DNA from 3 places in the Enterobacter sp. LM3 genome. Region 1 is predicted to be linked to each of the others. Evidence: predicted binding sites of a transcription regulator. Region 1 holds the regulator's gene; each other region holds the start of a gene.
What was found. The regulator Fur, encoded in region 1, represses iron uptake genes when iron is present. The targets are predictions, from matches to a motif close to ATAATAATGAGAACNACTATCAA.

Region 1 (4,925 bases):
TCAGTACGAGTTCTCTCGTCTGAATCTGGAATACACCGTGATGTCCAAGCGTAAGCTGAATCTGCTGGTGACTGACAAACACGTTGAAGGCTGGGATGACCCACGTATGCCGACCATCTCTGGTCTGCGCCGTCGTGGTTACACCTCTGCGTCTATTCGTGAGTTCTGCAAACGCATTGGCGTGACCAAACAGGACAACACCATTGAGATCGCTTCTCTGGAATCCTGCATTCGTGAAGATCTGAACGAAAACGCTCCGCGTGCAATGGCGGTTATCGACCCGGTGAAACTGGTTATCGAAAACTACCCGCAGGGCGAGGGCGAGCTGGTTTCTATGCCTAACCACCCGGGTAAGCCGGAGATGGGAAGCCGTGACGTGCCGTTCAGCGGTGAGATCTGGATAGATCGTGCTGACTTCCGCGAAGAAGCGAACAAGCAGTACAAGCGTCTGGTGCTGGGTAAAGAAGTGCGTCTGCGTAATGCTTACGTTATTAAAGCTGAGCGCGTGGAGAAAGATGCGGAAGGTAACATCACCACCATCTTCTGCTCTTATGATGCTGACACCCTGAGTAAAGATCCGGCGGATGGCCGTAAAGTGAAAGGCGTTATCCACTGGGTAAGCGCAGCACACGCGCTACCGGTCGAAATTCGCCTGTACGACCGCCTGTTCAGCGTACCTAACCCTGGTGCGGCAGATGACTTCCTGGCGGTCATCAACCCGGAATCTCTGCTGATCAAGCAGGGCTATGCTGAACCGTCCCTGAAGGCGGCTGAAGCGGGTAAAGCGTTCCAGTTCGAACGTGAAGGTTATTTCTGCCTGGACAGCCGTTACAGCACGGCTGAAAAACCGGTATTTAACCGTACCGTGGGTCTGCGTGATACCTGGGCTAAGATCGGCGAATAATATTGCTGCTCTGGTCAATGAGAGACAAACGCCGCTAATTGCGGCGTTTTTTTTATTTAACGATCATGCCATTAAGGCGTTGCTAAAATATTGCCTTCTGAAAATTGAGGTCAATGAGGTGCTACTTATTTTACTCAAAAAAAGTTTGAATATTTACGGAATATCTGAAGGCTAAAAAATAAGCGCAAATAATGGGCTTTTCCCCCTGAAAATATCTCTTTCTCCCTGTAAATCCACGCATTGATGGAAATGTTACAAATCACTACCAATTATGTGCACTTCGTCATAATCCTGACTTTTGCCCGCTGAAAAGCATTGATAATTCGCGTCGCGAAAAATAACCTAAAGGCGGTAGTTAATTCGAGGGTATTTCTAACTACCCCTGACCGACAGGTCATTTTTATTTTTCGCCGTTTTAGGCGTTTTAATTCGTCAAAGAGGAATAATCTATGCGTACGTTTAGTGGCAAACGTAGTGCGCTGGCGCTGGCTATTGCCGGTGTAACAGCAATGTCGGGCCTGGTTGTCGCACCAGAGGCTAAGGCAGCAGGTTTCGTTGATGATTCTACCCTCACGGGCGGTATTTATTACTGGCAGCGTGAACGTGACCGTAAAGACGTCACTGAAGACAAATACAAAACCAACCTTGCTCATTCCACCTGGAACGCCAACCTGGACTTCCAGTCCGGTTATGCTGCCGATATGTTCGGCCTGGATATTGCCGCATTCACTGCCATTGAAATGGCGGAAAACGGTGACAGTGGCCACCCGAACGAAATCGCATTCTCCTCCAGCAATAAAGCGTACGATGAAGACTGGTCCGGGGATAAAAGCGGTATTAGCCTGTATAAAGCAGCCGCGAAATTCAAATACGGCCCGGTATGGGCGCGTGGTGGTTATATTCAGCCAACCGGTCAAACACTGTTAGCCCCACACTGGAGCTTTATGCCAGGTACTTATCAGGGGGCGGAAGCCGGTGCCAACTTTGACTACGGTGATGCAGGTGCGTTGAGTTTCTCCTATATGTGGACCAACGAATATAAAGCACCGTGGCATATCGAAATGGACAAGTTCTACCAGAACGATAAAAAGACCAAAGTGGATTACCTCCACTCGCTGGGTGCGAAATACGACTTCAAAAACGATCTGGTTCTTGAAGCGGCCTTTGGCCAGGCGCAAGGTTATGTCGATCAATACTTTGCCAAAGCCAGCTATAAGTTTGATATCGCGGGTAGCCCGCTGAGTACCAGCTACCAGTTCTACGGTACGCGCGATAAAGTCAGTAATGGTGGCGTCAATGACATTTATGATGGCACCGCGTGGCTGCAGGCGCTGACCTTCGGCTACAAAGTGGGTCAGGTTGATTTGCGTCTGGAAGGGACATGGGTGAAGGCGGAAGGGCAGCAGGGCTACTTCCTGCAGCGTATGACCCCAACCTACGCCTCCTCCAACGGTCGTCTGGATATCTGGTGGGATAACCGTTCAGACTTCAACGCCGACGGTGAAAAAGCGGTGTTCTTCGGCGCGATGTATGATCTGAAAAACTGGAACCTGCCGGGTTGGGCTGTGGGGGCATCTTACGCTTACGCCTGGGATGCGAAACCTGCCGATATGGCAACACCTGACGCATACTACGATCCAAACTACCGTCTGAAAGAGTCCTCTTACAGCCTGGATGCCATGTACACCCTGCAGGATGGCCGTGCAAAAGGAACAATGTTCAAGCTGCACTTCACCCAGTATGACAACCACTCTGATATCCCAAGCTACGCGGGCGGTTACGGCAACATCTTCCAGGATGAGCGTGACGTGAAGTTCATGGTTATTGCCCCATTCACAATCTTCTGATGAACACCCCGGTGGGCTAAGCCCGCCGGGATGGAGACTGCACATGATGAAAAAAATCGTAATCGTCGCGTTGCTGGCATCGGGGTTGGTGGCTTGTGCACAGCCTCAGGCACCGAAAGAGGACTCGCGTCTGAAAGAGGCATACAGCGCCTGTATTAATACGGCGGAAGGTTCGCCGGAGAAAATTGAAGCCTGTCAGAGCGTGCTGAATGTACTGAAGAAAGAGAAAGCACATGAGCAATTCGCGACGCAGGAGAATGTCCGCGTGATGGATTACCAGGCCTGTATTCAGGCGCGTAAGACCGGTAACGATCAGGAAGTGGCGAAGCGTTGCGATCAGATCTGGAAAGAAATTCGCAGTAATAACAGTAAATAATCAGCTGTCTTGACGCCCGGTAGCACTGCGCTTACCGGGCTTTTTTTATGCCAGATTACAGGCAAAAAAAAGCCAACCTTTCGGCTGGCTCAGAGTATGAAAGCAGACTTATTTTGCGTCGTGCGCGTGCTCGTCTTCGCGGCAATCACCTTCCGCACAGTGGCCGTACAGGTACAGGCTGTGGTTGGTCAGGCGGATGCCATGACGGGCGGCAATTTCACGCTGGCGCGCTTCGATGGAATCATCGCTAAATTCAATGACCTTACCGCAATCAAGGCAGATCAGGTGATCGTGGTGCTGCTGTTGGGTCAGTTCGAAAACAGATTTACCGCCTTCGAAATTATGACGGGTCACAATACCCGCGTCATCAAACTGGTTCAGTACACGATAAACAGTGGCCAGCCCAATCTCTTCGCCCATGTCGATAAGACGCTTGTAAAGGTCTTCCGCGCTGACATGGTGGTTGTCTGGCCCCTGAAGCACTTCAAGGATTTTTAATCGAGGAAGCGTTACTTTCAGGCCAGCCTTCTTTAATGCGGTATTGTTGTCAGTCATGCGGAATCTGTCCTGTTGCTAAACGATTCACTTCTATAAAGGAAGTGACAGAAAATGCACTTGGGATAATGCGTCTCATTATAGAACTGCCATGCCTAAATGAAAACTGCAAGTCTCAAGCAAAGTATGCTTATAAAAACGTGGTATCACCAACAAACTTGTTCGATGGCTTCCACTTTTTGTCAGGGGAATATTGTACAGATTTGAACGAAAAAGTTAAAAGTTTGTAGCAATTAATTTAATCGGTTTTACCCGATTGGCGGGCGCAACCGGAGTTGCGCCACGTCAGAACTCAGGCGTTAAGAATGTCGTCCAGGTTCAGTTCTTCGCGGATCTGCTTAACCCATTTATCAACACGCTCAGCAGTCAGTTCCGGCTGACGATCTTCGTCGATAGCCAGGCCGACGAAGTGATCGTCGTCCGCCAGACCTTTAGAGGCTTCGAAGTGGTAGCCCGCTGTTGGCCAGTGACCCACGATTACCGCGCCGTGCGGCTCGATGATGTCGCGGATGGTGCCCAGCGCGTCGCAGAAATATTCTGCGTAATCTTCCTGATCGCCGCAGCCGAACAGTGCAACCAGCTTGCCGTTGAAGTCGACTTCTTCCAGTGTCGGGAAGAAATCATCCCAGTCACACTGCGCTTCACCATAGTACCAGGTCGGGATACCCAGCAGCAGAATGTCATAACCTTCGAGATCTTCTTTGCTGCTCTTGGCGATGTCATGCACATCGGCAACGTCTTTACCGAGCTGTTTTTGAATGTTTTTTGCGATATTTTCGGTATTGCCGGTATCACTGCCGAAGAAAATGCCGATGATTGCCATGAGTAAAATAACCTCTTGAAACTTAATGGTATGGTGGCGCAATTTGTCCACGGATAAGGGCAATAATAGCAGAACAGGCAACCCTGCGGAAACTGCTATCGCGCAGGACTGCACTCTGTGCTACATGAAAACGGTGAGAAAGGAGATTTTCAGACTTATACCTTGCCGCGCAACGTCTCAAGCTGTGTGATTAACATCTCTTCAATCAACTCACTGCGGCTGATGTTACGCGCGTCAGCCAGTTCATTCAGCGCATCGACAGCATCGGCGTTGAGCTTCAGTTCGACACGCTTAAGCCCACGATTTTTATCGCGTTTTAGCTGGTTGCGTTTATTAATACGCAGCTGTTCATCGCGCGAAAGCGGATTCGTTTTCGGTCGTCCCGGTCGACGCTCATTCGCGAACAGATCTAGTGTCGTA
Region 2 (4,925 bases), on a different contig from region 1:
GAACTTTCTGCACTGCTGGTGACCCGTTCCGAGCAGGGGATGACGCTGTTGCAGCCGGGCAAAGCCCCACTGCATATGCCAACCCAGGCGCAGGAAGTCTACGACGTGACCGGTGCCGGTGATACGGTGATTGGCGTGCTGGCGGCAACGCTGGCGGCAGGCAACTCTCTTGAAGAAGCGTGTTACTTCGCCAACGCCGCTGCAGGTGTGGTGGTCGGTAAACTTGGTACTTCAACCGTTTCGCCTATCGAGCTGGAAAACGCGGTGCGCGGTCGTGCGGATACCGGGTTTGGCGTGATGAGCGAAGACGAGCTGAAAGCGGCCGTTGCTGCTGCGCGCAAGCGTGGTGAGAAAGTGGTGATGACCAACGGTGTGTTCGACATTTTGCACGCGGGCCACGTCTCTTATCTGGCGAATGCGCGCAAGCTGGGCGATCGCCTGATTGTGGCGGTGAACAGCGATGCGTCAACGAAACGCCTGAAAGGCGAAACGCGCCCGGTGAACCCGCTGGAGCAGCGTATGATTGTGCTCGGTGCGCTGGAAGCCGTGGACTGGGTCGTGTCGTTTGAAGAAGATACTCCACAGCGTTTGATAGCCGGTATCTTGCCAGACCTGCTGGTGAAAGGTGGCGATTACAAACCAGAGCAAATTGCCGGTAGCGAAGAGGTCTGGGCTAACGGCGGTGAAGTGATGGTGCTCAACTTTGAGGACGGGTGTTCTACCACCAACATCATTAAGAAGATCCAGAAAGACAGTCAGTAATCTGTGCGGGCTGATGCCCTCACCCCAACCCTCTCCCAGTGGGAGAGGGAGCAAACACTAAAAACGGCAACCTCGGTTACCGTTTTGCATTTACCTTACTCCTGGTCATCCACCGGCGGGATCGCTGGTGCCGGTTTCACGTCTTCCGGTGCATTGCGGTTTTCCAGCTCGGTCAGACGCTGTTCCAGCAGCGCCAGTTTTTCGCGGGTGCGCAGCAGAACCTGCGTTTGCACATCAAATTCTTCACGGCTGACTAAATCAAGGCGAACCAGCTGTGCCTGCAGCGTCTGGCGGATTTTCTTCTCAACGTCATCACCAAATTCACGAATGCCTTTCGGCATGGATTCATGAACCTGACGCGCAATTTGCTCAATTTTTTTTGGGTCAATCATTGTGGCTTCCCTTGATCAAAAGGTGTTAGTGCCCATTGTAGCGCGTCATGGCGTGGGTTAAACAAAATTGTTTGATGCTTATGCATTGCCCAGGGTAATCAATAGCGTTATAGTTATCTCGCTTATTCTCAGGGCGGGGCGAAATTCCCCACCGGCGGTAAATCAGCGTCTTGCTGAAAGCCCGCGAGCGCTTTGGGTGAAAACTCAAAGGTCAGCAGATCCGGTGTAATTCCGGGGCCGACGGTTAGAGTCCGGATGGGAGAGAGTAACGATCCAGTCGGGCATGGGCCCGCTCACGTTATTTTTTTGCCGCTTATACGGCGCTCCTAAGACTGCCCTGATTCTGGTAACCATAAATTTAATGAGGTTTTTTTTACCATGAATCAGACGCTACTTTCCTCTTTTGGCACGTCAACTCAACGTATTGAACATGCACTGGATGCACTGCGCGAAGGCCGCGGTGTAATGGTGCTTGACGATGAAAACCGTGAAAACGAAGGCGACATGATTTTCGCCGCCGAAAACATGACCGTTGAGCAGATGGCGCTGACCATTCGTCATGGCAGCGGCATCGTATGCCTGTGTATTAACGAAGACCGTCGCAAGCAGCTCGACCTGCCAATGATGGTTGAAAACAACACCAGCGCCTTTGGTACAGGTTTTACCGTGACCATCGAAGCTGCGCATGGCGTGACGACCGGTGTGTCTGCGGCTGACCGTCTGACCACCGTGCGTGCAGCGATTGCCGATGGTGCGAAACCATCCGACCTGCACCGCCCTGGCCATGTCTTCCCGCTGCGCGCGCAAGCGGGTGGTGTACTGACTCGCGGCGGCCACACCGAAGCGACCATCGACCTGGTCACGCTGGCAGGCTTCAAACCAGCAGGTGTGCTGTGTGAGCTGACCAACGATGACGGTACGATGGCACGTGCGCCAGAGTGCATCACTTTTGCCCGCCTGCACAATATGCCGGTGGTGACAATTGAAGATCTGGTGGAGTACCGCCAGGCGCACGAGCGCAAAGCCAGCTGACAGTAAAACGCCGGGATATCCCGGCGTTCTTTTATCCGATGCCCGCTGCCTGTAGCAATACCAGACTCAACCCCATCACCGACATCCCGCACAGAACGCCGTAGCTCGGGTTGTTATTCGGATCGATCTCTTTTGCCAGCGGCATTAACTCATCCACGGACAGTGCGACCATGATACCTGCCACCGCGGCCATAATAGCGGCCATCACGACAGGCGAAACCAGACTACCGAGGATCAGCCAGGCCAGGACACCACCAAGAATTTCGGCCAGTCCTGAGATCCCCGCCCAGAATACGGCAGTGCGTTTCGACCCTGTGGCTGCATATACCGGTCCGGCAACGGCCAGTCCTTCAGGAATATTGTGTAAGGCTACTGCCAGCGCGATACCAAAACCCAGCTCAAGGTTATTACTGGCGGTCACGTAGGTGGCAACGCCCTCCGGGAAATTATGCAGGCTGATGCCAAGCGTCAGCAGAATAGCGGTTCGCTTAATACTGCCCGGTAACGGCGTGATGTTTTTCTGCATCAAATCCTGTGGGTGTGCGTGGGGCAGCATTCGGTCGAGAGCAAAGTAGCCCAGCAGTCCAAACACAAACATGCCGTAACCCAGAACAGGCGACATCCCTTCTGTGCCCAATGCGGCAGGCAGCATTTCCATCAAAGAGATAAGCAGCATGATCCCGGCGGCAAAGCCGAGCGAGAAAGCCAGCACACGGTTAGACGGCTTCTGGCCGAGTACACCGAGGAATGCACCAAGGAAGGTCGCGGCACCTGCAAATAGGGTCAGGATCAAGGGGACTGACATGCATTTTTCCTTATGATAATAATTCTCATTTATATTAATGATTCATTGCGGCCAAAGCGAGTGAGGTTGTTATGCTTTACACATTCCTTACATTCAAATTTCCTGATGATGATCATCACGGTTATCTGCGTTCATCCTCGCCAGATTACGCGTAATGTAGCACCATTAAATTGACACCTTCTGTAAGGATATCGCCATGACTTCTTCACGTATGCCTGCACTGTTTTTAGGCCACGGCAGCCCAATGAACGTTCTGGAAGATAACGTTTATACCCGCGCCTGGCGTCATCTGGGTGAGACGTTGCCGCGCCCGAAAGCGATTGTGGTGGTTTCTGCACACTGGTTCACGCGTGGTACTGGCGTCACCGCGATGGAAGCCCCGAAAACCATTCATGATTTCGGTGGTTTCCCGCAGGCACTGTACGACACGCATTACCCTGCTCCTGGCTCTCCGGAGCTGGCGCAACAGCTGGTGGATCTGCTGGCACCTGTTCCGGTCACACTGGATAAAGAAGCGTGGGGTTTTGACCACGGCTCGTGGGGTGTGCTGATTAAAATGTACCCGGATGCTGATATCCCGATGGTGCAGCTGAGCATCGACAGCACCAAACCGGCAGCCTGGCACATGGAGATGGGGCGTAAACTGGCCAGCCTTCGTGATGAAGGTATTATGCTGGTCGCAAGCGGTAACGTGGTGCATAACCTGCGCACGGCACGCTGGCACGGCGAAAACACACCGTACCCGTGGGCGACATCCTTTAACGACTATGTAAAAGCCAATCTGACCTGGCAAGGCCCGGTTGAACAGCACCCGCTGGTGAACTACATGGAAAGTGAAGGGGGGTCGCTCTCCAACCCAACGCCGGATCACTTCCTGCCTCTGCTGTATGTCTTAGGCGCGTGGGACGGCCAGGAACCGATTACCCTTCCGGTTGATGGCATTGAAATGGGCAGTTTGAGTATGCTGTCGGTGCAGATAGGGTAATCAAAGCAAAACGGCAACCAGAGGTTACCGTTTGTCGTGCTTGCTCCCTCTTCCTGTGGAAGAGGGGCGGGGTGAGAGCATCGGGCTGCACTCTACTCTACGAAAATATGTGGATAGAATCGTGACAGATCCTGGGTGATCAGCGCTCTGTCTTCACGAATACCAATCCCGGCGGGTTGATCGTTGATAAGCCAGCTACCAATCAGCGTGTAGCTGTCGCCAAACTTCGGCAGTTGATAAAATTCCTGGACGATCATCCCTTCTTCGCCGTAAGGCCCTTCGGCCGCTTCCAGCGTTTTGCCGTTTTCGATAATCGACACGTTCGCCCCTTCACGGGAGAAAATCGGCTTAATAACGTATTTCTCCATTTGCGGATGGTCGTCTTCCGCAAAGTATGCAGGCAGCAGATTCGGGTGGTTCGGGAACATCTCCCACAGCATCGGCAGCAGAGCTTTGTTGGAGATAATGCTCTTCCAGGCAGGTTCCAGCCAGCGCACGCCCGCATCTTCCAGCTTGGTGGAGAACATTTCGCGCAGCATGTATTCCCACGGGTAGAGTTTGAACAGGTTGCTGATCACCTGATCCTGCAGATCGGTGAACTGGCCTTTCTCACCCAGACCGATATCTTCGATATAAAGGAACTCGGTCGCCACTTCCGCTTCGGCTGCGCAGTCCTGCAAATACTGAACCGTTCCACGGTCTTCTTCCGTGTCGCGGCAGCAGGCAAGATGCAGCAGGTTAAAACCGTGCTGTTCACGCAGCTCAGCGAAACGCTCAATCAGCTTTTCCTGCAGGCTGTTGAACTGGTCGCTGCCTTCCGGCAGGTTCCCGGCATTGACCTGGTCTTCCAGCCAGATCCACTGGAAGAACGCCGCTTCGTACAACGAGGTTGGCGTATCGGCGTTGTTTTCTAAGAGCTTAGGTTCACCCACGCCGTCCCACGCCAGAT
Region 3 (4,925 bases), on a different contig from region 1:
CTGCCACACTTCACCGTTATCTTCCATGAAGCGCATGCGCAGCGTATCAGCCTGCATCAGGCCCGCCGCAATGGCTTTTGCCAGCAACGGTGCATCTATGTCGCCTTTCAGCTCAGTGTAGTGCGCTACACTCCAGGCGTTTGGCAACGTGGAAAGTTGCTCCGCCATCCAGATCCCCGGCTGGGCGGCAACAAGAGGAAGATGTTGGCTCATGCGTTCTCCCCCGCAAAATGAGACGGTTCAAGCGCTTGCCAGTGTTCTGTCAGCCACTGCTGGCACGCGTCCTGGGATTGCGGTTCACAGACCACACGCCAGCCCGCAGGTAACGCGCACTGCTGCGGCCACAGGCTGTACTGCGCCTGGTCGTTACACAAAATGGCAAACTGTCCTTGCGGATCATCGAAAGGATTACTGAATTCCATACAGACTCCGTTATTGAGTAAGCGGCTGCCAGAGCGTCATCAGCCCCTGCGTCAGCCCACCGCGCCAGCAAAGTGCATCGTGTCCGCCGTCAACCTGACGCCAGATAACCGGTTGCTGAGTGTGTTGTAGTTCGGCGTAAATCGCCTGATTTGCGCGGAAGATAAGCGGCTCATTGCGCCCGGCCTCAAGGACAATGCGCAGCCCGTGTGCAGTTTTTTCACCCGCTTTAAGTTGTTCAATCAACACCCCCTCCTGCGGCGCGCCACGCTGCGGCCACCAGTACGAACCAGACTGGCTGAGCACACAGCCAAAGCGCTGCGGCCAGTTGAGGCCAGCATAGAGCGCAGAGAGTCCGCCAAAGCTTTGGCCCGCAGCCACCGTCCGGTCAGATCGGTCGCTGAATGGCGTGGTCGTTTTCACAAGTGGGAGAAGCTCTTCCTGCACCGCCAGCCAGAAATCGGGGTTACAGGTCAGCTCGCGGCTGCGGTGCGCAATATCGATCGCGTCGATTAAGACATAAACCGCAGGCGGCAGTTTGCCTTCGTCAGTGAGCGCCGTCAGCGCGGGCCACACGGGCATACTTTCGGCCCAGAACTGCCCGTCGAGCAGCACCGCCAGTGGGCGATCCGGGTTTGCATCGCCGGTGGTAAAAATCCAGACGCGGCGACGATTACCCAGCCGATCGCTGTTCCATTCAATACAAGCCGGCGGGCTGTACGGCGCATCAGGACGGTTCCAGCCAGGCTGTACCGGTGCCTCAGGCATTTCCAGCGCCGACACCGCATGGCCGCGCCCGCCGCGCCAGCTTTGGGGATTCAGCGGGTCGGAAACCGCGTGTGACAGCAGCCTGCCCCAGCCTTCGCGTAGCGCCATGCGGTCGGGCTGCTCACCGTGAAAGACCGCATCGGCAAAATCATGTTCATTCCCGGAAGGGATAAAACAGTAGCTGCCGCGCCACCGCGGGCTGAACTCACCCTGCCACTGCCAGACGTCAGTATCGGGAATGCGTTCAAGGGATTGCGGACAGGCATTTTGATGGTGATCGGTCACGCCAGTGATATAGAGCCAGACGCGCTTCACCGCCGATGATTTTTGCGTGCCGGCCGGGTCGCGCCACCAGAACGTCACGCGATAACTCTCCTGCTCTCGCACCCATTCGGGGCCGTTTTTCGACTGCCACCAGGCTTCACTTCCCGTTGTTAACGCCGTCACCCTTATAACCTCATGTTTAGAGAGTCTTTTTTGTTACAAGACAAAATATATTGATAATATTATTGATAACTATTTGCATTTGCAATAGCGTAGTGCCCGCGCTGTGGGAAGCGCGTTCATAAAATAACCATGCCAGCGTTGTGTGCGCCCGGGGACAGGGCGGCTTACACAAAATGCGGGTGACAACATGCCGCCTCCTCTCCCCTTCGGGAATGGAGCCAGGAGGAAGCGGCGCGAAAAGCAGGACGTACAATGAATAAGAAGATTCACTCTCTGGCCTTGCTGGTCAACTTAGGGATTTACGGCGTCGCGCTGCCCGCGCTGGCGGACGACAAAACCGCCACCACCACCGCGCAGCACGAAGATACGATGGTGATCACCGCCGCAGAGCAAAACCTGCAGGCACCGGGTGTGTCGACCATCACGGCCGATGAAATCCGTAAAAATCCCCCCGCCCGCGACGTGGCCGAAATCATCCGCACCATGCCGGGCGTTAACCTGACCGGTAACTCCACCAGCGGCCAGCGCGGCAACAACCGTCAGATTGATATCCGCGGTATGGGCCCGGAAAACACCCTGATCCTGATTGATGGCAAACCCGTCACCAGCCGTAACTCCATTCGTCTGGGCTGGCGCGGTGAACGCGATACCCGCGGTGATACTGGCTGGGTACCGCCGGAGATGGTCGAACGCATCGAAGTGATCCGTGGCCCGGCCGCGGCACGCTACGGCAACGGTGCGGCTGGGGGGGTGGTAAACATCATCACCAAAAAATTCGACGACCAGTGGCACGGTTCCTGGAACACCTACCTGAATGCGCCAGAGCACAAGGACGAAGGTTCCACCAAACGTACCAACTTCAGTCTGAGCGGCCCGCTGGGCGGCGATTTCAGCTTCCGCATGTACGGTAACCTGGACAAAACGCAGGCCGATGCCTGGGACATCAACCAGGGCCACCAGTCCGACCGCACCGGTATCTATGCCAACACGCTGCCAGCCGGTCGTGAAGGGGTGGAAAACAAAGACATCAACGGCGTGGTGCGCTGGGACTTTGCGCCAATGCAGTCCCTGGAGTTTGAAGCGGGCTACAGCCGCCAGAACAACCTCTACGCGGGTGACACCCAGAACACCAACAACGACAACGCGCTGGTGAAGAAAAACTACGGCAAAGAGACTAACCGAATCTATCGCCAGAATTTTGCAGTGACCTGGAACGGTGGCTGGGATAACGGCATCACCACCAGCAACTGGGCACAGTACGAGCACACCCGCAACTCGCGTCTTGGCGAAGGCCTGGCGGGCGGCCTGGAAGGGTTGTTCAACAGCGATAAATTCACCGATACCGACCTGGCTGACGTGATGCTGCACAGCGAAATCAACCTGCCGATTGATTTCCTGGTCAACCAGAACCTGACGCTGGGTACTGAGTGGAACCAGCAGCGTATGAAAGACGCCACCTCCTTCACGCAAACCCTGCAGGGCGGGACCATCCCGGGCATGAGCAACGATCGCAGCCCGTACACCTCGGCGGAGATCTTCTCCCTGTTTGCCGAAAACAACATGGAGCTGACCGACAGCACCATGCTGACCCCGGCGCTGCGCTTCGATCACCACACCATTGTGGGTAACAACTGGAGCCCGTCGCTGAACCTGTCACAAGGTCTGGGGAATGACTTCACCCTGAAGATGGGTATCGCCCGCGCCTACAAAGCACCGAGTCTGTACCAGACTAACCCGAACTACCTGCTGTACAGCAAAGGTCAGGGTTGCTACGCAAGCAGTGACGGCGTGGGTTGTTACATGATGGGTAACGATGATCTGAAAGCCGAAACCAGTATCAACAAAGAGATTGGTCTGGAGTGGAAACGCGACGGCTGGCTGGCGGGCGTGACCTGGTTCCGTAACGACTACCGCGACAAAATTGAAGCGGGCTATACGCCGATTGGCCACACCTCTTCCGGTAAAGTTCAGACCGATATCTATCAGTGGGAAAACGTGCCGAAGGCGGTGGTAGAAGGTCTGGAAGGTACGCTGAACGTGCCGGTCAGTGACACGGTTAACTGGACGAACAACATCACCTGGATGCTGCAAAGTAAGAACAAGGAGACCGGCGACCGTCTGTCGATCATCCCGGAGTACACGCTGAACTCCACCCTGAGCTGGCAGGTTCACCAGGATGTCTCGCTGCAGTCGACCTTCACCTGGTACGGCAAGCAGCAGCCGAAGAAATACAACTATAAAGGCCAGCCTGTGACCGGCTCCGAGAAAGACGAGATCAGTCCGTACAGCATCGTTGGCCTGAGTGCGACCTGGGACATGACCAAAAACGTCAGCCTGACCGGCGGCGTGGATAACGTCTTCGACAAACGTCAGTGGCGTGCGGGTAATGCCCAGACCACGGGTAACGCCGCCACCGGTGCCTATATGTACGGTGCTGGTGCATACACGTATAATGAACCGGGTCGAACCTGGTATATGAGCGTGAATACGCGTTTTTAAGGTAACCATTCCCTCTCTCCTTTGGGGAGAGGGTCTGAGCGAGGGAAAATGCACACAACTTATTCCACTTTTCTTCTTGCCGGACAAACCGTCCACCACGTCGAATTTGATCCCACTACCTTCACCGACGCCGATCTCCTCTGGCTCCCTCACCACGCGCATTTGACCCACGCCGGACGTAAACGTAAAACCGATCATCTGGCCGGACGCATTGCCGCTGCACACGCGCTGCACGCCCTCAACGAGCACACACTCCCGGGCATCGGTTCCGGTGGTGAACCACTCTGGCCGGAGGGGATTTCAGGCAGCATTACCCACAGCGGTGTCCAGGCAATGGCGATTGCCGTCCGCGATCAACATCTGCTGACAGGGATTGATTGCGAAGCGATCCTGCCCGAGCGTGAAGCGAAGGAGATTAAGGATGGGGTGATTAATGCCCAGGAAGAGACATGCCTGTTGCAGTCCGGTTACCCTTTCGGACTGGCGCTGACGCTCACGTTCAGTGCGAAAGAAAGTGTGTTTAAAGCGCTGTTCCCCCACGCGGGTGTGTATATGGGGTTCGATTGTGCGCAAGTGATTGCGCTGGATGACAAGAGCCTGACCCTGGCGCTGTCACGTACAGTGGGGGAGTTTAACGAGGGTAAGCATTTTACCCTCGCCTGGAAGAGAGTTAACGGGAGCGTTTTTACGCTGACCAGTGAGAAAAGTACGAGGCTGTCCGGTTTATCACACGGAGTGTGAACAACTATCCCCGAAACGCCTCTAACCGTTTAACCTGCCGCCCTTCCCCG

Region 2: a site for Fur is predicted at 3,004-3,026, ahead of zupT (zinc transporter ZupT). Genes of this name have one in related genera too.
Region 3: a site for Fur is predicted at 1,692-1,714, ahead of fes (enterochelin esterase). Genes of this name have one in related genera too.

What each region holds. Positions count from the first base shown of each region.
Region 1 is NZ_JBJURN010000001.1:424,343-429,267, reverse strand. Features, by position in the region: gene glnS (glutamine--tRNA ligase) at 1-904, shown strand, start outside; gene chiP (chitoporin ChiP) at 1,354-2,751, shown strand; gene chiQ (ChiQ/YbfN family lipoprotein) at 2,798-3,127, shown strand; gene fur (ferric iron uptake transcriptional regulator) at 3,236-3,682, opposite strand; gene fldA (flavodoxin FldA) at 3,975-4,505, opposite strand; gene ybfE (LexA regulated protein) at 4,661-4,925, opposite strand, start outside.
Region 2 is NZ_JBJURN010000003.1:369,283-374,207, reverse strand. Features, by position in the region: gene hldE (bifunctional D-glycero-beta-D-manno-heptose-7-phosphate kinase/D-glycero-beta-D-manno-heptose 1-phosphate adenylyltransferase HldE) at 1-762, shown strand, start outside; gene ubiK (ubiquinone biosynthesis accessory factor UbiK) at 858-1,154, opposite strand; FMN riboswitch at 1,275-1,425, shown strand; gene ribB (3,4-dihydroxy-2-butanone-4-phosphate synthase) at 1,533-2,186, shown strand; gene zupT (zinc transporter ZupT) at 2,218-2,991, opposite strand; gene ygiD (4,5-DOPA dioxygenase extradiol) at 3,188-3,976, shown strand; gene ACJ9N4_RS05875 (glutathionylspermidine synthase family protein) at 4,069-4,925, opposite strand, start outside.
Region 3 is NZ_JBJURN010000011.1:64,655-69,579, reverse strand. Features, by position in the region: gene entF (enterobactin non-ribosomal peptide synthetase EntF) at 1-213, opposite strand, end outside; gene ACJ9N4_RS13425 (MbtH family protein) at 210-422, opposite strand; gene fes (enterochelin esterase) at 433-1,635, opposite strand; gene ACJ9N4_RS13415 (TonB-dependent siderophore receptor) at 1,888-4,134, shown strand; gene entD (enterobactin synthase subunit EntD) at 4,183-4,875, shown strand; gene ACJ9N4_RS13405 (GNAT family N-acetyltransferase) at 4,880-4,925, opposite strand, start outside.